One region of the Heyndrickxia sporothermodurans genome, then DNA from elsewhere that is predicted to be linked to it. Evidence: a T-box and tRNA genes for the amino acid it is inferred to sense, from the RefSeq annotation. Region 1 holds a T-box; the other holds one or more tRNA genes.
What was found. The T-box of region 1 lies ahead of proS (proline--tRNA ligase). A T-box ahead of a tRNA ligase gene usually reads a tRNA of that ligase, here a tRNA-Pro.
Positions count from the first base shown of each region.

Region 2: it has a tRNA-Pro gene. The T-box ahead of proS (proline--tRNA ligase) is inferred to sense a tRNA for this amino acid. The anticodon was not compared.

Region 1 covers NZ_NAZB01000028.1:518-9,654, reverse strand. Annotated here, with positions in the region: partial or broken gene B5V89_RS12735 (amino acid permease) at 1-216, opposite strand, end outside; gene B5V89_RS12730 (twin-arginine translocase TatA/TatE family subunit) at 385-552, shown strand; gene B5V89_RS12725 (AI-2E family transporter) at 694-1,767, shown strand; gene B5V89_RS12720 (3D domain-containing protein) at 1,816-2,964, opposite strand; gene B5V89_RS12715 (amino acid ABC transporter ATP-binding protein) at 3,239-3,967, shown strand; gene B5V89_RS12710 (transporter substrate-binding domain-containing protein) at 3,989-4,792, shown strand; gene B5V89_RS12705 (amino acid ABC transporter permease) at 4,865-5,515, shown strand; gene B5V89_RS12700 (amino acid ABC transporter permease) at 5,533-6,264, shown strand; gene B5V89_RS12695 (AI-2E family transporter) at 6,485-7,507, shown strand; T-box leader at 7,566-7,778, shown strand; gene proS (proline--tRNA ligase) at 7,868-9,137, shown strand, end outside.
Region 2 covers NZ_NAZB01000010.1:201-10,009, forward strand. Annotated here, with positions in the region: rRNA gene rrf (5S ribosomal RNA) at 9-125, shown strand; tRNA gene B5V89_RS03545 (tRNA-Glu) at 172-246, shown strand; tRNA gene B5V89_RS03550 (tRNA-Val) at 250-325, shown strand; tRNA gene B5V89_RS03555 (tRNA-Thr) at 499-574, shown strand; tRNA gene B5V89_RS03560 (tRNA-Lys) at 630-702, shown strand; tRNA gene B5V89_RS03565 (tRNA-Gly) at 711-785, shown strand; tRNA gene B5V89_RS03570 (tRNA-Leu) at 796-884, shown strand; tRNA gene B5V89_RS03575 (tRNA-Arg) at 920-996, shown strand; tRNA gene B5V89_RS03580 (tRNA-Pro) at 1,004-1,080, shown strand; tRNA gene B5V89_RS03585 (tRNA-Ala) at 1,105-1,177, shown strand; tRNA gene B5V89_RS03590 (tRNA-Met) at 1,264-1,337, shown strand; tRNA gene B5V89_RS03595 (tRNA-Ile) at 1,357-1,430, shown strand; tRNA gene B5V89_RS03600 (tRNA-Ser) at 1,437-1,529, shown strand; tRNA gene B5V89_RS03605 (tRNA-Asp) at 1,549-1,625, shown strand; tRNA gene B5V89_RS03610 (tRNA-Tyr) at 1,662-1,745, shown strand; tRNA gene B5V89_RS03615 (tRNA-Trp) at 1,749-1,819, shown strand; tRNA gene B5V89_RS03620 (tRNA-His) at 1,832-1,907, shown strand; tRNA gene B5V89_RS03625 (tRNA-Gly) at 1,928-2,001, shown strand; tRNA gene B5V89_RS03630 (tRNA-Ile) at 2,014-2,087, shown strand; gene B5V89_RS03635 (gamma-type small acid-soluble spore protein) at 2,442-2,657, shown strand; gene B5V89_RS03640 (DUF3949 domain-containing protein) at 2,746-3,006, shown strand; gene B5V89_RS03645 (PTS sugar transporter subunit IIA) at 3,230-3,724, shown strand; gene B5V89_RS03650 (PRD domain-containing protein) at 3,763-4,587, shown strand; gene nagE (N-acetylglucosamine-specific PTS transporter subunit IIBC) at 4,828-6,279, shown strand; gene B5V89_RS03660 (YebC/PmpR family DNA-binding transcriptional regulator) at 6,527-7,246, shown strand; gene B5V89_RS03665 (DoxX family protein) at 7,277-7,648, opposite strand; gene B5V89_RS03670 (MerR family transcriptional regulator) at 7,786-8,541, shown strand; gene B5V89_RS03675 (DUF3899 domain-containing protein) at 8,578-8,913, opposite strand; gene B5V89_RS03680 (peptide ABC transporter substrate-binding protein) at 9,239-9,809, shown strand, end outside.

The DNA of each region.
Region 1 (9,137 bases):
GTATTTATCTTTTGCTAAACTATAAGCTAACATCGGAAATGCTGAAAATCCTGTATTCGCTGCGAGAACTAAAATTAAGGCAGTTGTCCCTTGGACGAAATAATAAAGGAAATTACGCCCAAATGTTTGTGCAGCAATTTGTGAAACGACCGTCTCGTTTCCTTTTGGAGCAATTCCAAACCAATAGGCTAAAAATGTTATCCCTGTAAAAAGAATTTCTTAGCTTTTTACTATTTTTTCTATTCAAAACAACATGGAGAAAGCAATGTTCACCATACGTCCATTTTTTGTTGCTTGAAAATTAAAGTATTTAGGATTAAAATAGCCCTAGAACTTATTGTGATTGTAATTATGAATGATTAATTACATTTAGGAGATGAAATAATGGGTAACTTAGGATTCGGAGAAATTCTGTTAATTGTTGTTGTTGCTCTGTTAATTTTCGGACCATCTAAATTGCCAAAGCTAGGAAAAGCTGCTGGTGAAACATTAAGAGAATTTAAAAAGGGTATGAGAGGAATTATGGAAGACGATCCAAGCGAAAAGAAATAATTCCGGCGATCATTTCTTCATACTCCATTCGTTAACCACAGGGAAACTACCTGTGGTTTTTTGCTTTTTTTATTTATAGTGAAATATTTCTTTTATATGAGAGGGAAATTGATTATTATAGTAGAAAAGCAGGTAATAGGGGTGTTTAAAATAAAAAAGAAGTTTTTGAATATTGGAATTGGGATGATTATCGTTCTGGTTATCATTTGGCTATTAAATCAAGTTAGTTTTGTATTTACCCCGCTAGTTATTTTTATCCAAACTTTGTTTATTCCTTTTCTCATTTCGGGGATTTTATATTATTTGGCAAGACCAGTTGTGAGGCTGTTAGAAGGATGGAAAGTTCCAAGAAAACTTGCGATTATGCTCATATTTGTTGCGCTAATTGGGATTGTTGTTACGGTAGTTGAATTAGTCGGTCCATTATTACAAGATCAATTTAAACGTTTAATAGATAATGTACCAGATATGGTAAAGGCAGCGCAGGACGCATTAAATTATTGGCAAAAAAATCAGGAATACATTCCTCAATTTGCAAAGGACATTATTGCCAGTGTAACGACTAAATTACAAACGAACGCTTTATCAACGGGTGCAGTTGTCGCAAAGGTTCTAAGTAACGTATTCGGTTTCCTTTTCTCACTCGTCATTGTTCCGTTCATTTTGTTCTATATGTTAAGTGATCGTGATAAATTCGTGCCGAATGTGACTCGCTTTTTTCCAAAGTCGAAAGAAAAGGAAATTCGTTCTGTTTTACACGATATGGATAAGGCATTGGGCGGTTATATTCAAGGACAATTAATTGTGAGCTCTGTTGTAGGGATTCTCTTATTAATTGGCTATTTAATTATTGGATTGGATTATGCGTTGATTCTTGCATTATTTGGAATGGCGACGAATGTTATCCCGTTTCTCGGTCCATTTATTGCGGCAACACCAGCAGTTATTGTCGCTTTCTTCCAAAATCCGATTATGGCGGTTTACGTTATTATAGTAATGTTTGTTGCCCAACAAATTGAAAGCAATCTCGTTTCACCGCAAGTAATGGGAAAAACGTTGAATGTCCATCCACTAACGATTATATTGCTTATTTTAGTAGGGGGAAATCTTGCAGGGGTATTAGGAATGATTTTGATTATTCCAACATACGCTGTGTTAAAAGTTGTTGTTTTACATATTTATCAATTAATTCGCTTAAGAAAAATAGAAGAATAATAAAGAAAGAGCGGTCCCACTATAAGGGAAACGCTCTTTCTTTTAGTATTAATTTAAGATAATGATTTTTACGGTTTTCCGTCCCCAAGCTTTGGCTTCTTTGCTAGAGGGTTTGAGTACATCAATTCTATGTCCAATGATGGCACTTCCCGTATCGCCCGCGATCGCAACACCATAACCTTCAACCCAAACTTTTTTGCCAAGAGGAATAACTGAAGGATCGACTGCAATTAATTTCATATTAGGATTTTCCTTAATGTTATAACCTGATGCAGTAATATTTCCTTTCGTATCTTCATGGCTATAAGCAGTTGCTGTTACGTATAGCTCTTTCCCTTTTTTGGGCTTGTCATTATTTCTTCTTTGGGGAGTAGGTGTACTCGAACTTGAACTTGAACTTGTTTGTTTAGTAATACTCACTACTCTTTTCTTAGCTGCTTCCTGCTCTTTTTTAATCGTGTTTTGAATAGTAGTTATCTGTGATTGAAGCGACTCATTATTTTTCTTAGATTGTTTTATATCTTTTTCAATTGAAGCATACTTAGATTGAAGATTTGTTATAGAATCCTGTTTTTCTTGTAAACTATTTTCTAGTTTTATCTGAGCAGAAGCTAATGCTTCCTGATCCTTTTTTAAATCCGCTTCTTTTTTGGCAATTTCTTTTTTATCTTTTTCAATTTGATCGAGATCATCTTGTTGTTGTTCCAATATTTGATTATCAGCCTTTAATAAAACGGCTACGGCGCTTACTCGATCAAGAAAGTCACCGATACTTTCAGAATTTAATAATGTATCAATAATGATATTCGTACGATCATTTTCCTGTAAAGCAACGAGTCGTTTTTTAATAACATCCTCTCTTGCCAGTACTTGATCTTCCAATTTCACTATTTCCTCTTTTTTCTTTTCAATCTCTTCATTTGTTTCCTTTATTTTACCTTCTAAACTACTTAACTCTTTTTTATTTGTAGTAATCTCTGATTGTAATGATTGCCATTGTTGCTGTAAAGTAGTCAGTTCCGTGCCTAAGGCTTCTTTTTCCTTTTCCTTTTCTTGGACGGCTTTCTTATTTTGTTGCATTTGTTTTTTAACATTATGCAAGCTTTCTTGACTTGTTTCTGCTTGGGCTTTTATTGTCATTGGAATAAAAATAACGCTCATCATAAGTATGACAATAGCTCGCCTAATTTTTTGCATAATACAACCCCTTTCTGCTGTATATATAGTTATAACATAAAAAGTAGTATAGAAGATTACAAAACTATTAAATCGTTAATCGGATCAAAATTGTCGTAAGTAAAGCTATTTAAAAATAATAGAAAAAATTTTTTACCATAAAGAAGGGATTTTAGAGAATTAAGTCTAATATTAGATTATTATGGGGATTTAGAAGATTGTATAAAATAGATGAAACTAACATAGTTTAGGGAGAAGAAGGTTCCCTATTTCTTAATTTATTGGGGGGGTTCGATTGATAACATTTCGAAATGTTAATAAGCATTATGGGTCATTTCATGTTTTAAAAGATATTAATCTTGAAGTCAATCAAGGTGAAGTAGTGGTTGTCATTGGTCCATCTGGATCAGGGAAAAGCACGATGCTACGCTGCATTAACCGACTGGAAACAATTTCAGACGGCGAGCTCATCGTAAGTGGGATTAAAGTAAATGACAAGCAAACCGATATAAATAAATTACGCCGAAATATAGGGATGGTATTTCAACATTTTAATCTATATCCTCATAAGACTGTTTTACAAAATATCACTTTAGCCCCTATAAAAGTCCTCGGCGAAGATAAGAAAAAGGCTGAAGAAACAGCTATGTATTATTTAGAAAAGGTAGGAATCCCTGATAAAGCAAATTCCTATCCTTCTCAATTATCAGGTGGTCAGCAACAAAGGGTAGCAATTGCTAGAGGATTGGCAATGAAACCACAAGTAATGTTGTTCGATGAGCCAACTTCAGCATTAGATCCGGAAATGATTGGGGAAGTGCTTGAAGTAATGAAATCCTTAGCACAAGAGGGGATGACAATGGTTGTAGTCACACATGAAATGGGATTTGCTAAAGAAGTGGCCAATCGTGTCGTTTTCATGGATGAAGGGCGAATTGTGGAGGAAGGCAAGCCTGCTGACTTTTTTGCCAATCCACAAGCTGAACGAGCTCAGCTCTTTTTAAAACGTGTGTTAAATCATTAAATATATAAGGGGGAAAAGTAAATGAAGAAAATGAAAAAGTGGTTGTTTTTGGGGGTAGTGTTTACATTAATTGCTGCATTAATGGCAGGTTGTGGAAAGTCTTCGTCAGGAGATTCGAGTAAAAGCACACTAGAAAAGATTAAAGATCGTGGGAAATTTGTTGTTGGTGTTAAATATGATACGTATTTATTTGGTTACAAAGATCCTAAAAGTGGTGATGTAACAGGATTCGATATTGATATTGCTAAGGCGCTTGCAAAGAAAATCTTTGGTGATGAAAACAAAATAGAATTAGTTGAAATTACGTCTAAAACTCGTATTCCTAAGCTTAAAAATGGCGACATCGATGCCATCATCGCGACAATGACCATTTCAGAGGAACGCAAAAAAGAGGTAAACTTCTCCGATGTTTATTTTGACGCTGGTCAATCATTGCTTGTGAAAAAGGGAAGCCCAATTAAAAGTGTGGAAGATTTGAAAAAAGGAACAAAAGTTTTAGCTGTTAAAGGTGCTACTTCCGGAGAGAACGTGAAAAAGGTTGCTCCTGATACTGAACTGTTAGAATTTGAAAACTATGCAGAAGCATTCACAGCATTAAAGTCCGGTAAAGGTGATGCCCTTACAACTGACAACTCTATTCTTTATGGTATGGCTGCACAAGACAGCAACTATGAAGTAGTTGGCGGTACTTTTACAGAAGAGCCTTACGGAATTGCTGTTAAAAAGGGTGATAAAGAATTCACTGATTATATCAACAAATTTTTAAAAGAACTTAAAGACAGTGGAGAATACGACAAAATTAAAGAGAAGTGGATTAAAGAATAACTTTTCTTAGGAGGATGGGCTGAGGCTTGTCCTCTTAAAATATTAGCCTTGTTTTAAAAAGGGAGGGAGATTATGCTTGATTTCTCCGTATTAACTAATTATTTTGATTTGTATATGGATGGATTTCTTCAAACGATTAAAGTGAGCCTCATCGGCCTTGTTTGTAGTTTTGTATTAGGGGTAATTGTAGCAATCATGCGTATTGCCCCGTTTAAAATACTAAATTTCTTTGGTGCATGCTTTGTCGAGTTTATTAGAAATATTCCACTAATCGTTATTTTATTTTTCTTTTATCACGGATTGAGTTCAATATTTAATTTTAGTGGATTTGTAGCCGGAACGATTGCCCTTACAATTTATACTGCAGCCTTTATAGCAGAAGCTGTCCGTGCCGGAATTCAATCTGTTGATAAAGGACAAATGGAAGCGGCACGTTCATCGGGCCTTAATTATATCCAAACAATGAGGTACATTATTTTGCCTCAAGCAGTTAAAATTGTCATACCTCCAATAGGTAATCAATTTATAAATCTTGTTAAAAATTCATCCATACTTGGAGTAGCAGCAGGTTTAGAATTAATGTATTTTGGCGACTATATCGCACAAAAAAACTATGCCATTTTTGATACGTATATATTTGTTGGATTATTTTATTTAATATTAACCATCCCGTTAAGTTTATTTGTCAATTATTTAGAAAGAAGATTGGCAAAAAGCTATTAAAAGAGGGGGGATAAATGATGGATTTTGTAGGCGCGTACTCCAGTGGAAACATTAGCTACTTACTTAAAGGTTTTTTAGTTACATTAGAAGTTGCTTTTATATCAATTATTTTAAGTTTTGTTATAGGAAGCCTTCTTGGAATATTTAGATATGCAAAAATACCTGTTTTTTCAAAAATAGTCGCTGTTCTTGTTGAAGCAATACGTAATCTTCCCTTAATATTAATTATCTTTTTTACTTATTTCGCACTGCCTGAAGTAGGAATTAAAATGGGGGTTATGACAGCAGCTATTGCTGCATTAACGATTTTCGAATCGGCAATGATATCTGAAATCGTCCGAAGCGGTTTAAACTCTATTGAAAAAGGACAAATTGAGGCATCAAGGTCTTCCGGATTAAATTACGTACAAACGATGTGGCATATCATTCTTCCACAAGCATTAAAAAGAATGATACCTCCATTAGTTAGTCAATTTATTTCATTGTTAAAAGATACCTCCTTAGCAGTAATTATTGCTTTACCGGAACTTCTTCATAATGCACAAGGTATCTATAGCGGCCCAAAAGGCGGAAATCAAATCATTCCGATTATCATTATGGTAGCCCTAATGTATTTTGTTGTTAATTATGCATTATCACTTCTTTCTCGGGCATTAGAGAAACGTTTAGATACAACTCATAAGAAGGATAAAGGAAGGAATAAATTTCAAGGGAATAATCAAGAGGTATTGCCAAGTAATTTATCATAAAGAGCTGCCCTCGCAGGCAGTTTTTTATATTATCCGTCAATTTTCCCAACAATTAAAAACAAAAATTTAAGGATAAAAAGTATGAGACAAATTATTAGAAACATAAAATTATAAAAAAACATAAATTTTTTTGATAATATAGTATGAAAGTATGAGAAAATAAAGTAATATGTGAGGTGTAAGTTGTTTAAATTCAAGAGCTTGGGAGGAAAGCGATAAGATGGCAGAGTTTGTTAGCGGTTTTTTTCAAAAAAGAAGTGTAAAGCGTTTCATTATATTTGCTTTACTTGCACTTATAATATATTTTTTGAGAAGTATGATGAATTTAATACTGCTAACATTTATTTTTGCGTTTTTAATGGACCGTCTATCAGTATTTGTTTCTAGACGATTACATGTAAATCGCAAATTAACGGTTGTTGTCCTATATGTTGCCAGTGTCGGCCTATTATCGCTCGGTATTAGTAAATATTTACCGGTACTCATCAATGAAATAACCCAACTAATCAAGCAACTGATTGAATTCTATTCCCAGCCGCAAGATAATGTAGTGGTGAACTATATTGTTGAGAAGATAATAGAAAAAAATGAAATAACCAACTTTTTAAAACAAGGATTTACGTTCCTGCTTGGATATTTCACTAATATAGGAAAATTGAGCATAGATGTATTTTTATCTCTCATACTAAGTATATTTTACCTTTTGGAAAAAGAGAGACTCATTGACTTTACAAAGAAATTTAAAACAAGCAAAGTATCTCCGTTTTATGATGAGATTGAGTTTTTTAGCAAAAAATTCGCATTAACTTTTGGTAAGGTAATTGAAGCGCAATTTATTATAGCGATTGTAAATACGGTATTAACAACGATTGCCCTTTCCATTATGGGATTTCCGCAATTGTTTGGCTTAGCAATTATGATTTTCTTCCTAGGATTAATACCGGTAGCAGGAGTAATTATCTCACTAATTCCGCTTTGCTTCATAGCATATAGTATAGGCGGTTTTATTCAAGTATTATATGTAGTGATTATCGTAGTGATTGTTCATGCGGTTGAAGCATATGTATTAAATCCAAAATTAATGTCTTCAAAGACAAACCTTCCAGTATTTTATACATTTATTGTATTAATCTTTTCGGAGCATTTCTTCGGTGTCTGGGGCTTAATATTAGGAATCCCAGTTTTCGTATTCCTTTTAGATGTTCTAGATGTTCAAAATGAAAAGAATAAAAAGATAAAATAGTATAAAGTCGCTTGACATTGGATAAAAAAATTAGTATATTTTTTAAAAAATTATATATAAAAAAACGTTGAAAAGGACTAGTAGAGTGTGTCCGTCTTTTCTAGAGAGGAAACAATTGGTGAAAAGTTTCTAAAGACAGCATTTGAACCTGCCTTGGAGTTCTGTATCGATCTTACTTAAGATACAAGCGGTTTACACGAACCGTTATCAATAATGAAGTGTACAGCAATGCTGTAAATAAGGGTGGTACCACCAGACCTCGGTCCCTTTTAAGGAATCGAGGTCTTTTTGCGTTTAAAAAAATAGAAGGGAAGATGTATTGTGGCAAAGGATAAAAAGTTTGTTGAAGAGATTACCGCAATGGAAGATGATTTTGCACAATGGTATACAGATGTTGTAAAAAAGGCTGATTTAGTTGATTACTCATCAGTAAGAGGGTCAATGATTATCCGCCCATACGGTTTTGCCATTTGGGAAAATATCCGTGACATACTAGACGGAAAAATTAAAGAAACAGGTCATGAAAATATTTACATGCCTTTACTTATTCCTGAAAGTCTATTACAAAAGGAAAAAGATCATATTGAAGGTTTTGCACCTGAAGTTGCTTGGGTCACACATGGGGGTTCAGAAGAATTAGCAGAACGCTTAGTTATCCGTCCAACATCGGAAGTTCTATTTGGTGAACATTATGCGAATATCATACACTCCTATCGTGATCTACCTAAATTATATAATCAATGGGCGAATGTCGTTCGCTGGGAAAAAACAACAAGACCATTCTTACGCTCATTAGAGTTCTTATGGCAAGAAGGGCACACATGTCATGCTACAAGCGAGGATGCCCAGGAAGAAACGGCAAGAATGCTTGATATGTATGCTGAAGTATGTGAAAAATATCTTGCAATACCTGTACTTCGCGGTCGTAAAACGGATAAGGAAAAATTCGCCGGTGCAGTTCATACGTTAACGATTGAAAGCTTAATGCATGACGGAAAAGCATTGCAATCAGGTACCTCCCACTATTTAGGAACCGGCTTTGCCGAAGCATTCGGTATCCAATTTACCGACAAAAATGGTGAACTTCAAACTGTACACCAAACTTCATGGGGAATTACTACAAGAATAATCGGTGCGTTAATTATGGTCCATGGTGACAATCGCGGCCTTGTAGTACCGCCAAAAGTTGCTCCAAAACAAGTGATGATCGTACCGATTGCACAGCATAAAGAGGGCGTCCTTGATAAAGCATATGAGCTAAGAGATCAATTGAAGAAAGTTGCAAGAGTCGATATCGATGCAAGCGACAAAATGCCTGGCTGGAAGTTCAATGAATCTGAAATGAAGGGAATCCCAGTTCGTCTAGAAGTGGGTCCTAAAGACATCGAAAAAGGTCAAGTCGTCCTAGTTCGCCGTGATACAGGTGAAAAAATCTTCGTTCCAATGGCTGAACTCGAAACGAAGGTTGTAGAACTTCTTGAAGATATTCAAAACAATCTATTTGAAAAAGCAAAGGCACACCGTGAAGAAAAAACAAGTATTGCACGCAATATGGACGAATTCAAACAAGTACTTGTTGAAAATCCAGGCTTTATTAAAGCAATGTGGTGCGGCGATGTAGCTTGTGAAA
Region 2 (9,809 bases), on a different contig from region 1:
ATAAATAGTCTGGTAATTATGGCGAGAAGGTCACACCCGTTCCCATCCCGAACACGGAAGTTAAGCTTCTCAGCGCCGATGGTAGTTGGGGGCTCTCCCCCTGCAAGAGTAGGACGTTGCCAGGCTATGCCCCTATTTGGGGCTATTATTTTGCTGAAATTTACAAGTTTTGGCCCGTTGGTCAAGCGGTTAAGACACCGCCCTTTCACGGCGGTAACACGGGTTCGAATCCCGTACGGGTCACCATATGGAGGATTAGCTCAGCTGGGAGAGCACCTGCCTTACAAGCAGGGGGTCGGCGGTTCGATCCCGTCATCCTCCACCATTATTTGATAATTTAAAAGTGTAATCCGCCGGCCTAGCTCAATTGGTAGAGCACGAACGAATAAGCTACAAAGCGGAACATCAGCGTACAGCTTGAGAAGCTTCTTGAATAATCATTCTGAAAGCTGGACGACCTTCTTTAGCAGATTAAATATTGGAAGTATATCTTAATCCGCCGGCCTAGCTCAATTGGTAGAGCAACTGAATCGTAATCAGTAGGTTGGGGGTTCAAGTCCTCTGGCCGGCACCATATATTATTTGGATTACTGGTTATAGGATCGATAAAGAAAACTTTATTATATTTTGAGCCATTAGCTCAGTCGGTAGAGCATCTGACTTTTAATCAGAGGGTCGAAGGTTCGAGTCCTTCATGGCTCATCAAAATTGCGGAAGTAGTTCAGTGGTAGAACACCACCTTGCCAAGGTGGGGGTCGCGGGTTCGAATCCCGTCTTCCGCTCCAGATAACCCTTGCCGGGGTGGCGGAACTGGCAGACGCACAGGACTTAAAATCCTGCGGTAGGTGACTACCGTACCGGTTCGATTCCGGTCCTCGGCACCAAAGTTTTTTACGAAGCAAAATAACTTTCATAATATGCGCCCGTAGCTCAATTGGATAGAGCGTTTGACTACGGATCAAAAGGTTAGGGGTTCGACTCCTCTCGGGCGCGCCATTTAGTACGGGAAGTAGCTCAGCTTGGTAGAGCACATGGTTTGGGACCATGGGGTCGCAGGTTCGAATCCTGTCTTCCCGACCATTCAAAATATACAAATAGTATGATGGGGCCTTAGCTCAGCTGGGAGAGCGCCTGCTTTGCACGCAGGAGGTCAGCGGTTCGATCCCGCTAGGCTCCATTTTTTTAAAAGGAAAATGAAAGCATGACATTTCATTTCTGTCCAGCTCCAGCGCCTAATCAAGGCGCTTGCGCTTTTCTTATCATGGCGGTGTAGCTCAGCTGGCTAGAGCGTACGGTTCATACCCGTAAGGTCGGGGGTTCGATCCCCTCCGCCGCTATAAAATTATAAATAATGATGGACCCTTAGCTCAGCTGGTTAGAGCAGACGGCTCATAACCGTCCGGTCGTAGGTTCGAGTCCTACAGGGTCCATAAAGTGGAGGAATACCCAAGTCTGGCTGAAGGGATCGGTCTTGAAAACCGACAGGCGGGTTACACCGCGCGGGGGTTCGAATCCCTCTTCCTCCGCCATAAAAGTAACTTATAAATCGGTCCGGTAGTTCAGCTGGTTAGAATGCCTGCCTGTCACGCAGGAGGTCGCGGGTTCGAGTCCCGTCCGGACCGCCATTAAATATCATTTATCCCTTAATAACTATCTTTATCGGAGGGGTAGCGAAGTGGCTAAACGCGGCGGACTGTAAATCCGCTCCTTAGGGTTCGGCGGTTCGAATCCGTCCCCCTCCACCAGTTAGGGGTATAGTTTAATGGTAAAACGAAGGTCTCCAAAACCTTTGATGTGGGTTCGATTCCTACTACCCCTGTCAATTATTATGGCGGCTGTGGCGAAGTGGTTAACGCATCGGATTGTGGTTCCGACATTCGTGGGTTCGATTCCCATCAGCCGCCCCATAGAAAATTATTTTATATTTGCGGGTGTAGTTTAGTGGTAAAACTACAGCCTTCCAAGCTGTTGTCGTGAGTTCGATTCTCATCACCCGCTCCAAATTTACATAAAGGGCCTATAGCTCAGCTGGTTAGAGCGCACGCCTGATAAGCGTGAGGTCGATGGTTCGAGTCCATTTAGGCCCATTCAAAAAAATATTCTTTATTAAAAAAAACTAGCTACATATTTTAGCTAGTTTTTTGTGTACTTTAGCTTCTTTTCTGATAAATTGTTGTTTTTCTTTAAACACAAAATAATATTAAAAATGCTGAGTGGATTGGAGCGGAAGGAGCTTGACTCCTGCGGGACATAGAGGAAAGGTCGTGACCCCACAGGCGCAGTAGCGCCGAGGAGGCTCGACTTCTCACCGCGAAAAAGCAAGCTCCTGCAGCGGAAAGGAACGGACATTGTTTTTTCATAAACAACAAACTTTATGAGCATATCTAAGACAACAGTATAAAAATATATTGATGATGGAAAATAGTATTAGGAGGGATATTATGAGCGAAAACCAAAGTAATAATAGCGGATTTACAGTAGCTGGAACAAGCATTGATGACGTGAAAAGAAAAAATGCGCAGTCAGGCATGTCTTATAATGAAGTGAAGGAATGGTTGGCTAAAACAACAGGCGGTCATGGAACAAGTATATACAGTAATACAAATGTTGAGGAAGTAAAAAGGAATATTAGTGAATCCATGAGATCAAATAAATAAAAGAAATGTATTTAAATGAATGAAACATTTTCTTTCCCGATCCGTAGTACATTGTAGAAACAATCATTTTCTACAAAGGAGTGGTAGTATGGATATCGCGTTTATTATAATATGGTCGGTTTTAATTTTGTATTTCCTCGTAATGATCCCAATCGAGTATAATAATATTTCTTCCATAAAGGAGCAAAAAAAGAAAGCAAATATGCACCATAATGAAATGTATGAAAAAATGAGCTTCGAGGAAGAACAACTAAATTTTAATCTTCAAGGCAATCTTTTGAACCTGCCATCTAATTTAGTCGCTGCACTCATTTACAAGCTACGACATCGAAATTCTTATCGTGGATAAAAAGTTTTAAAAAATGTTACCGCTTACTTGTCTTTTTGTAGAGAGAATGTTACTATATACCTAATAATAAGATATTGATCACATGTTACTGATACGATCAGGCATGGTGGTATGTAAAAGGGTTAACCCTTTTATTGTGCTGCCATGCCTTTTTATAGTTTTATTTGATCACTGTTTGCTAAACCATGAATATTTGTAACATAGGAAAAAAGGAGTCCTTACGATGAAATTTAATTTTTTTAAAAAAGAAAAAGAAGAATTACACATATATGCACCAGTTAATGGACAAATTGTTCCAATTGAAGAAGTACCAGATCCAGTTTTTAGCCAAAAGATGATGGGGGAAGGGGTCGCTATTCTACCATCGAATGGAAATATCTATGCCCCTGCTAGTGGAACAGTCATTCAGGTTGCGCCAACAAAGCATGCAGTTGGTATACGTGCAAATGATGGTTCAGAAATACTCATCCATGTAGGATTAGAAACGGTTGCTTTAAAGGGAGAAGGATTTAATGTGGCTGTTAAGGATGGAGACAAAGTTTCTGCCGGGCAACTACTAATTGAAGTGGATTGGGAATATATTAAGAAAAATGCCAAAAGCACGATAACCCCGATAGTAATTACTAATAGTATGGAAGGTAAGAAACAGTATACTGTTACAGAAGAAAAGGAAGGTTTACAGGGAAAAACGATAGTGATAACATCTTCCGATAAGTAATACACTGTTTCGTATAGTGAAAACAAGGAGATGGCTCGATGAAGATATCAAAGATTCTAAATAATAATGCTGTTGTAGTAAGGGATGGGCAGGAAGAGAAAATAGCAATTGGCACAGGAATTGTATATGGGAAAAAGAAAAATGATGTTGTCAATCAACAAAAAATTGAAAAACTATTTGTCATGAAGGAAAATGAAAAACTTCAACAGCTTTTGAATCGAATCCCAGAAGAGCATTTTATCATCTCTGAAAAAATCATTACTTATGCAGAAGAGTATATTGGTTCAAAGTTAAATGAACATATTCATATAGCCTTAACCGACCATCTTTCATTCGCGATAGAAAGAGAACAGGAAGGCATTCATTTAAAAAACAAGTTATTACATGAAATAAAAATACTTTATAAACAAGAGTATGAAATCGGTCTTTGGGCAATCAAATATATTAAAGAAAAATGTAATATCGAACTCCCCATTGATGAAGCTGCGTATATCGCCCTCCATATTCACACAATGAAAGATCAGGGCGGCGATATGCGTCAAACCGTTATTCAAACTACGATTATTAGAGATATTGTTCAAACAATAACGGAGTTTTTGAACATCCATATTCATGAAGACGATATCTCTTATCATCGCTTAATCACACATTTACGATTTGCATTAACGCGAATGAATCAAAATGAACTCCATACGATGGATAATGAAATGATTGAAATGATTAAAAAGAAATTTCCTCTGTCCTATCAATGTGCCACAGAAATAGCAAAGAATATATTGAGTTCATATCGCATCACTTTGCCCGAACATGAACTAGGGTATATTACCCTCCATATTGAAAGACTAAGAAAACAGTGGGGTTAATAAATCAAAAAATTTAAGGAGGTGAGGCAAAGGGGAAATGAAGTGTAATTAGTAGTACTCACATCACGAACCATTTTAATAATTTGATAGAATTCTTCTTTATATAGAAAGTGCCATCTTTTGTATTTTCTCTTATTCATTTTATTTTATAGAAAACTTCTTTTATTAAAATGTTTTGTTCGGATGAAGTAACTACTAAGTAATAATCAGATAAGTTTTTATTAGGGGGGAATAGTTACCATGAAGAAATATCTACAAAGAATGGGTAAATCATTGATGTTACCAGTTGCTGTATTACCAGCAGCAGCTATATTGATGGGGATTGGTTATTGGATTGACCCTACAGGTTGGGGATCCGGAAATGTGGCAGCCGCGTTTTTAATTAGTGCGGGAAAATCAATTATTGATAACATTCCAATTCTATTTGCTGTTGGTCTTGCTTTAGGGATGTCGAAAGAAAAAGATGGTTCCGCGGCTCTAAGTGGATTGGTTGCTTATTTAGTTGTAACAACATTATTATCAACAGATACTGTAGCAATGTTAAAGAGCATTGATCCAAAAGCTGTTAGTCCTGCCTTTGCCAAAATAGGAAATGCGTTCATTGGTATTATTTCAGGTCTTGTTGCCGCAAATATGTATAATCGATTTAGTAAAGTTCAATTACCAGATGCATTGGCTTTCTTTAGTGGAAAACGTTTAGTTCCAATTATGACAGCGGTTTCTATGCTAGTTGTATCAGTAATTTTGTTTTTCGTTTGGCCAGTAGTATTCACAGGTTTAGTTTCATTCGGGGAAGCGATAAGTAAATTAGGCGCTGCAGGTGCGGGCCTTTACGGATTCTTCAACAGATTATTAATCCCAACAGGCTTACACCATGCGTTAAACTCTGTTTTCTGGTTTGATGTAGCAGGAATCGATGATATCGGCAAGTTCTGGGCAAACAAAGGTACGAAAGGTGTTACTGGAATGTATCAAGCAGGATTCTTCCCAGTAATGATGTTTGGTTTACCAGCAGCAGCCCTTGCAATGTACCACACAGCAAAAACAAAGCAAAAGAAACAGGTAGCAGCCCTGATGATGGCCGCTGGATTCGCAGCATTTTTCACTGGTGTTACAGAACCACTTGAGTTTGCTTTCATGTTTGCTGCACCAGCTTTGTATTTTGTCCATGCAATTTTAACGGGTCTATCACTTATGATTGCCGCCCTATTCCATTGGACAGCCGGGTTCGGATTTAGTGCAGGTTTAGTCGACTTTTTATTAAGCTTGAAAATTCCAATTGCAAATCAACCTTATATGTTAATTGTTCAAGGTCTCGTATTTGCGGTTATTTACTACTTCTTATTCCGCTTTATTATTGTGAAATTTAATTTGGCAACTCCAGGTAGAGGCGAAGAAATAGTAGATGACAATGAAGGAGTAAGTACAGCAACGGATAAAAATAATAAATTTACAGTATTGGCTACTAAGATTTATGAAGGTCTTGGCGGAGATGCGAACGTGACTTCTGTAGATAATTGTACAACTCGTTTAAGAGTTGAAGTAAAAGATATGAACGCTGTTGACCAAAATAAGATTAAGGCAACTGGAGTACCAGGGATTAATATTGTTGGTCCACATAGTATTCAGGTAATTGTTGGAACATCCGTACAATTTGTTGCTGACGAAGTTAATCGAATGAGAAAAGGTTAATAGTTTACTAGAAGTGCAAAATCTAAAATGGATTTTGCACTTCTTTTCATCACCATTCATTTGATCTTACTTTTTTTGCTAACTACTCGATACTTTTATTACATTTAATGTATAATAGTAAACGAAGAATATAGCGATGAGTAATGGGAAAAGTTCCCTTGTAGCTATTTTGAAAAAAACTTGATGAAGTAGCTTATTTCGTATTACTATTTTTGAGTAGAGTTAAAGTGGAAAGAGAGTGTTCATAATGGGACGTAAGTGGAATAATATTAAAGAAAAAAAGGCATCAAAAGACGCAAATACAAGTCGTATCTATGCGAAATTCGGTCGTGAAATATATGTAGCTGCAAAGCAAGGTGAACCAGACCCTGAATCTAACCAAGCATTAAAATTCGTACTTGAACGTGCGAAAACATATAACGTACCAAAACATATTATCGACCGTGCAATTGAAAAAGCAAAAGGCGGTTCAGACGAAAACTATGATGAGCTTCGTTACGAAGGTTTTGGACCAAATGGCTCAATGGTTATCGTCGATGCATTAACAAATAATGTGAACCGGACAGCATCAGAAGTGCGTGCAGCCTTTGGTAAAAATGGCGGTAATATGGGTGTCAGTGGTTCTGTCGCATATATGTTTGATGCAACAGCTGTGATCGGACTTGAAGGAAAGTCTGCGGACGAAGTACTCGAAATTTTAATGGAAGCGGATATCGATGTTCGTGACATTATTGAAGAAGAAGATTCTGTCATTGTCTACGCCGAACCTGATCAATTCCATGCCGTACAAGAAGCATTGAAAGGTGCCGGAATCACGGAATTTACAGTTGCTGAATTAACTATGCTTGCCCAAAACGAAATAACACTTCCAGAAGATGCAAAAGCACAATTTGAAAAAATGATTGATGTATTAGAGGATTTGGAAGATGTTCAACAAGTTTATCATAATGTAGATTTGAGCGAATAATACTATATTTGTTCTACACGTCCCTTTCAGTTATTTGAAAGGGACGTTTTTCATATCTTGTTTGTAAAGAATCGCTAATAGACCCAGCATAATAATGTCCAACCTGGCATTGAACGCAAAGGCAATCAATCCTGTATGCAATATCGGCACTTTTGTTAAAAGGATTGCCGCAATCATAATGGCCATTAACGGAATAGATGCTTGTTTAACCCATTTATTTGCTAAAATAAGGATTCCACAAATAAGTTCTATTATCGCTACTGCATTCATTAGTAAAATTGGGTAAGGCAATCCTAAGCTAGTAAAATAATTCCCCAAATCTTCACTAACTATTTTCATTACTCCAGATGTAATAAAAATATAACCGACTAAATACCGAATGATTTTCGTATGAATGGTCATCCCTCCTTTAATTGAATATATGAATAAGAGGACAAACCATGTCAAAAAAATGGGTATTACTTATAAAATTTATTAAAAAGTATTTGACATTAACGTTGCGTAAAGGTGTACCTTTACATTAAGAGGAGGTGATCAAGTTGGAATATACGGTGCAAAAGCTAGCGAAATTAGCAGGAGTTAGTACAAGAACCCTTCGATATTATGATGAAATCGACATTCTTAAGCCGGCAAGGATGAATTCATCAGGGTATCGAATCTATGGGCAAACTGAGGTTGACAGACTGCAGCAAATTCTATTTTACAGGGAATTAGGTGTTAGTTTAGAAAACATAAAAATGATCATGAACACTCCTGGCTTTGATAGTACAAAGGCACTAAAGGATCATCGTGAGAAACTCCTCGAAAAAAGAAAACAGCTAGATTTATTAATTGAAAATGTAAATAAAACGATTAGCTATAAGGAAGGGAGAAGAAAAATGACGGATCAAGAGAAATTTGAGGGCTTTAAGAAAAAAATGATTGAGGAAAATGAAGAAAAATACGGTGATGAAGTTCGAAAGAAGTACGGAAATGAAACAATTGACCAATCCAATGCAAAGTTCATGAATATGACTCAAGATCAATATGAAAGATTCACAAAACTAGAGAAACAAGTAATAGAAACGTTAGTAGAAGCTTTCGCTACGGGTGATCCATCAAGTGAGCTTGCACAAAAAACAGCAGACTTGCATAAACAATGGTTGACCTTTACTTGGAAAGAATACAGCAAAGAAGCCCACGCAGGACTTGCACAAATGTATGTCGATGATGAACGATTTAAATCATACTATGAAAAGCAACCAGGAATGACCGAATTTTTGAGGGATGCGATTTGCATTTATACTAAGAAGTAAACAAAAAAAGCGATTGGTGCGCCAATCGCCTTTTTGTTATCCATAATATACGAACAGTGCAATGATCATTAAAACAATCGTAACCAATCCCACGGTAAATGGTAAATGGTACCTTAATGGAATTAATTTTGACAATGGTCTCCGTTCTTCATCGTTCATTTTACTAAACATTTGCTGAAAACTAGCAAATACAATATCAAAAAATCCTTTATTTATAATGTAGCCTGTTAAAGCTATTAATATAAGAAGAGCACCGACAACAAAGGAAACATTAATATATGCCAATAAATGAATGGAGTGATAAAAGACCAAAGAAAACAGAAAGACAACTATTTGTGAAACAATCACCCATATAACATATTTTTTAACCAATCGAATCATTCCTTTCAATAAAAGAAATGGAAAAGAGGAGATAAAGATAATGAAAATTATATAGTAAAAAATATAAAAATTAAAACAAAACTTTTGTGAAATGAAATTAAAACTATTTTGATATAAAACAATATTTCGACATTTATAACGATATTTCGATTGAAAAGTGTAAAAAATAGAAGATAAATGTAATTTTGCCTATAAATATGTCATAAAAAAGTTAAAAATGTTTTTTAAAATAATGTACAAATCAGAATAATATTATATAATATTAATAGAAAAGCTTTTTAGAATCTTTTCAATAAAAGAAAAAGGGGACAAGTAAATGAAAAAGTCAAAATTTTATCTATTTACTGCTATTGCCCTATCACTTGCATTAGTACTTTCGGCATGTGGTGCGGGAAGCGATAAGAAAAGCTCAAGCAATGGCGATAGCGGGTCAAAAAATGACCAAGTTCTCAATATGATTGAGACTGCGGAAATCCCAACAGGAGATCCAACATTAGCAACAGACCAAGCAAGTTTCATCGTATTCGGACAAACATTAGAAGGTCTTTATACATTAAATGACAAAGATGTTCCGGTACCAGCACTTGCAGAAGGAAAACCTGAAATTAGTAAAGATGGGAAAGTTTATACATTTAAAATTCGCAAAGATGCTAAATGGTCTAACGGTGACCCTGTAACAGCAAAAGATTTTGTTTTCTCTTGGAGAAGAGCAGTAGATCCTAAAACAGGTGCTCAATATGCGTACATGTTTCAAGGTGTAGTAAAAAATGCATCTGAAATTATGAACGGAAAAGCAAAACCTGACCAACTAGGTGTACAAGCTGTTGATGACAATACATTAAAAGTTACACTAGAAAATGCAGTTCCATATCTTGATTCATTACTAG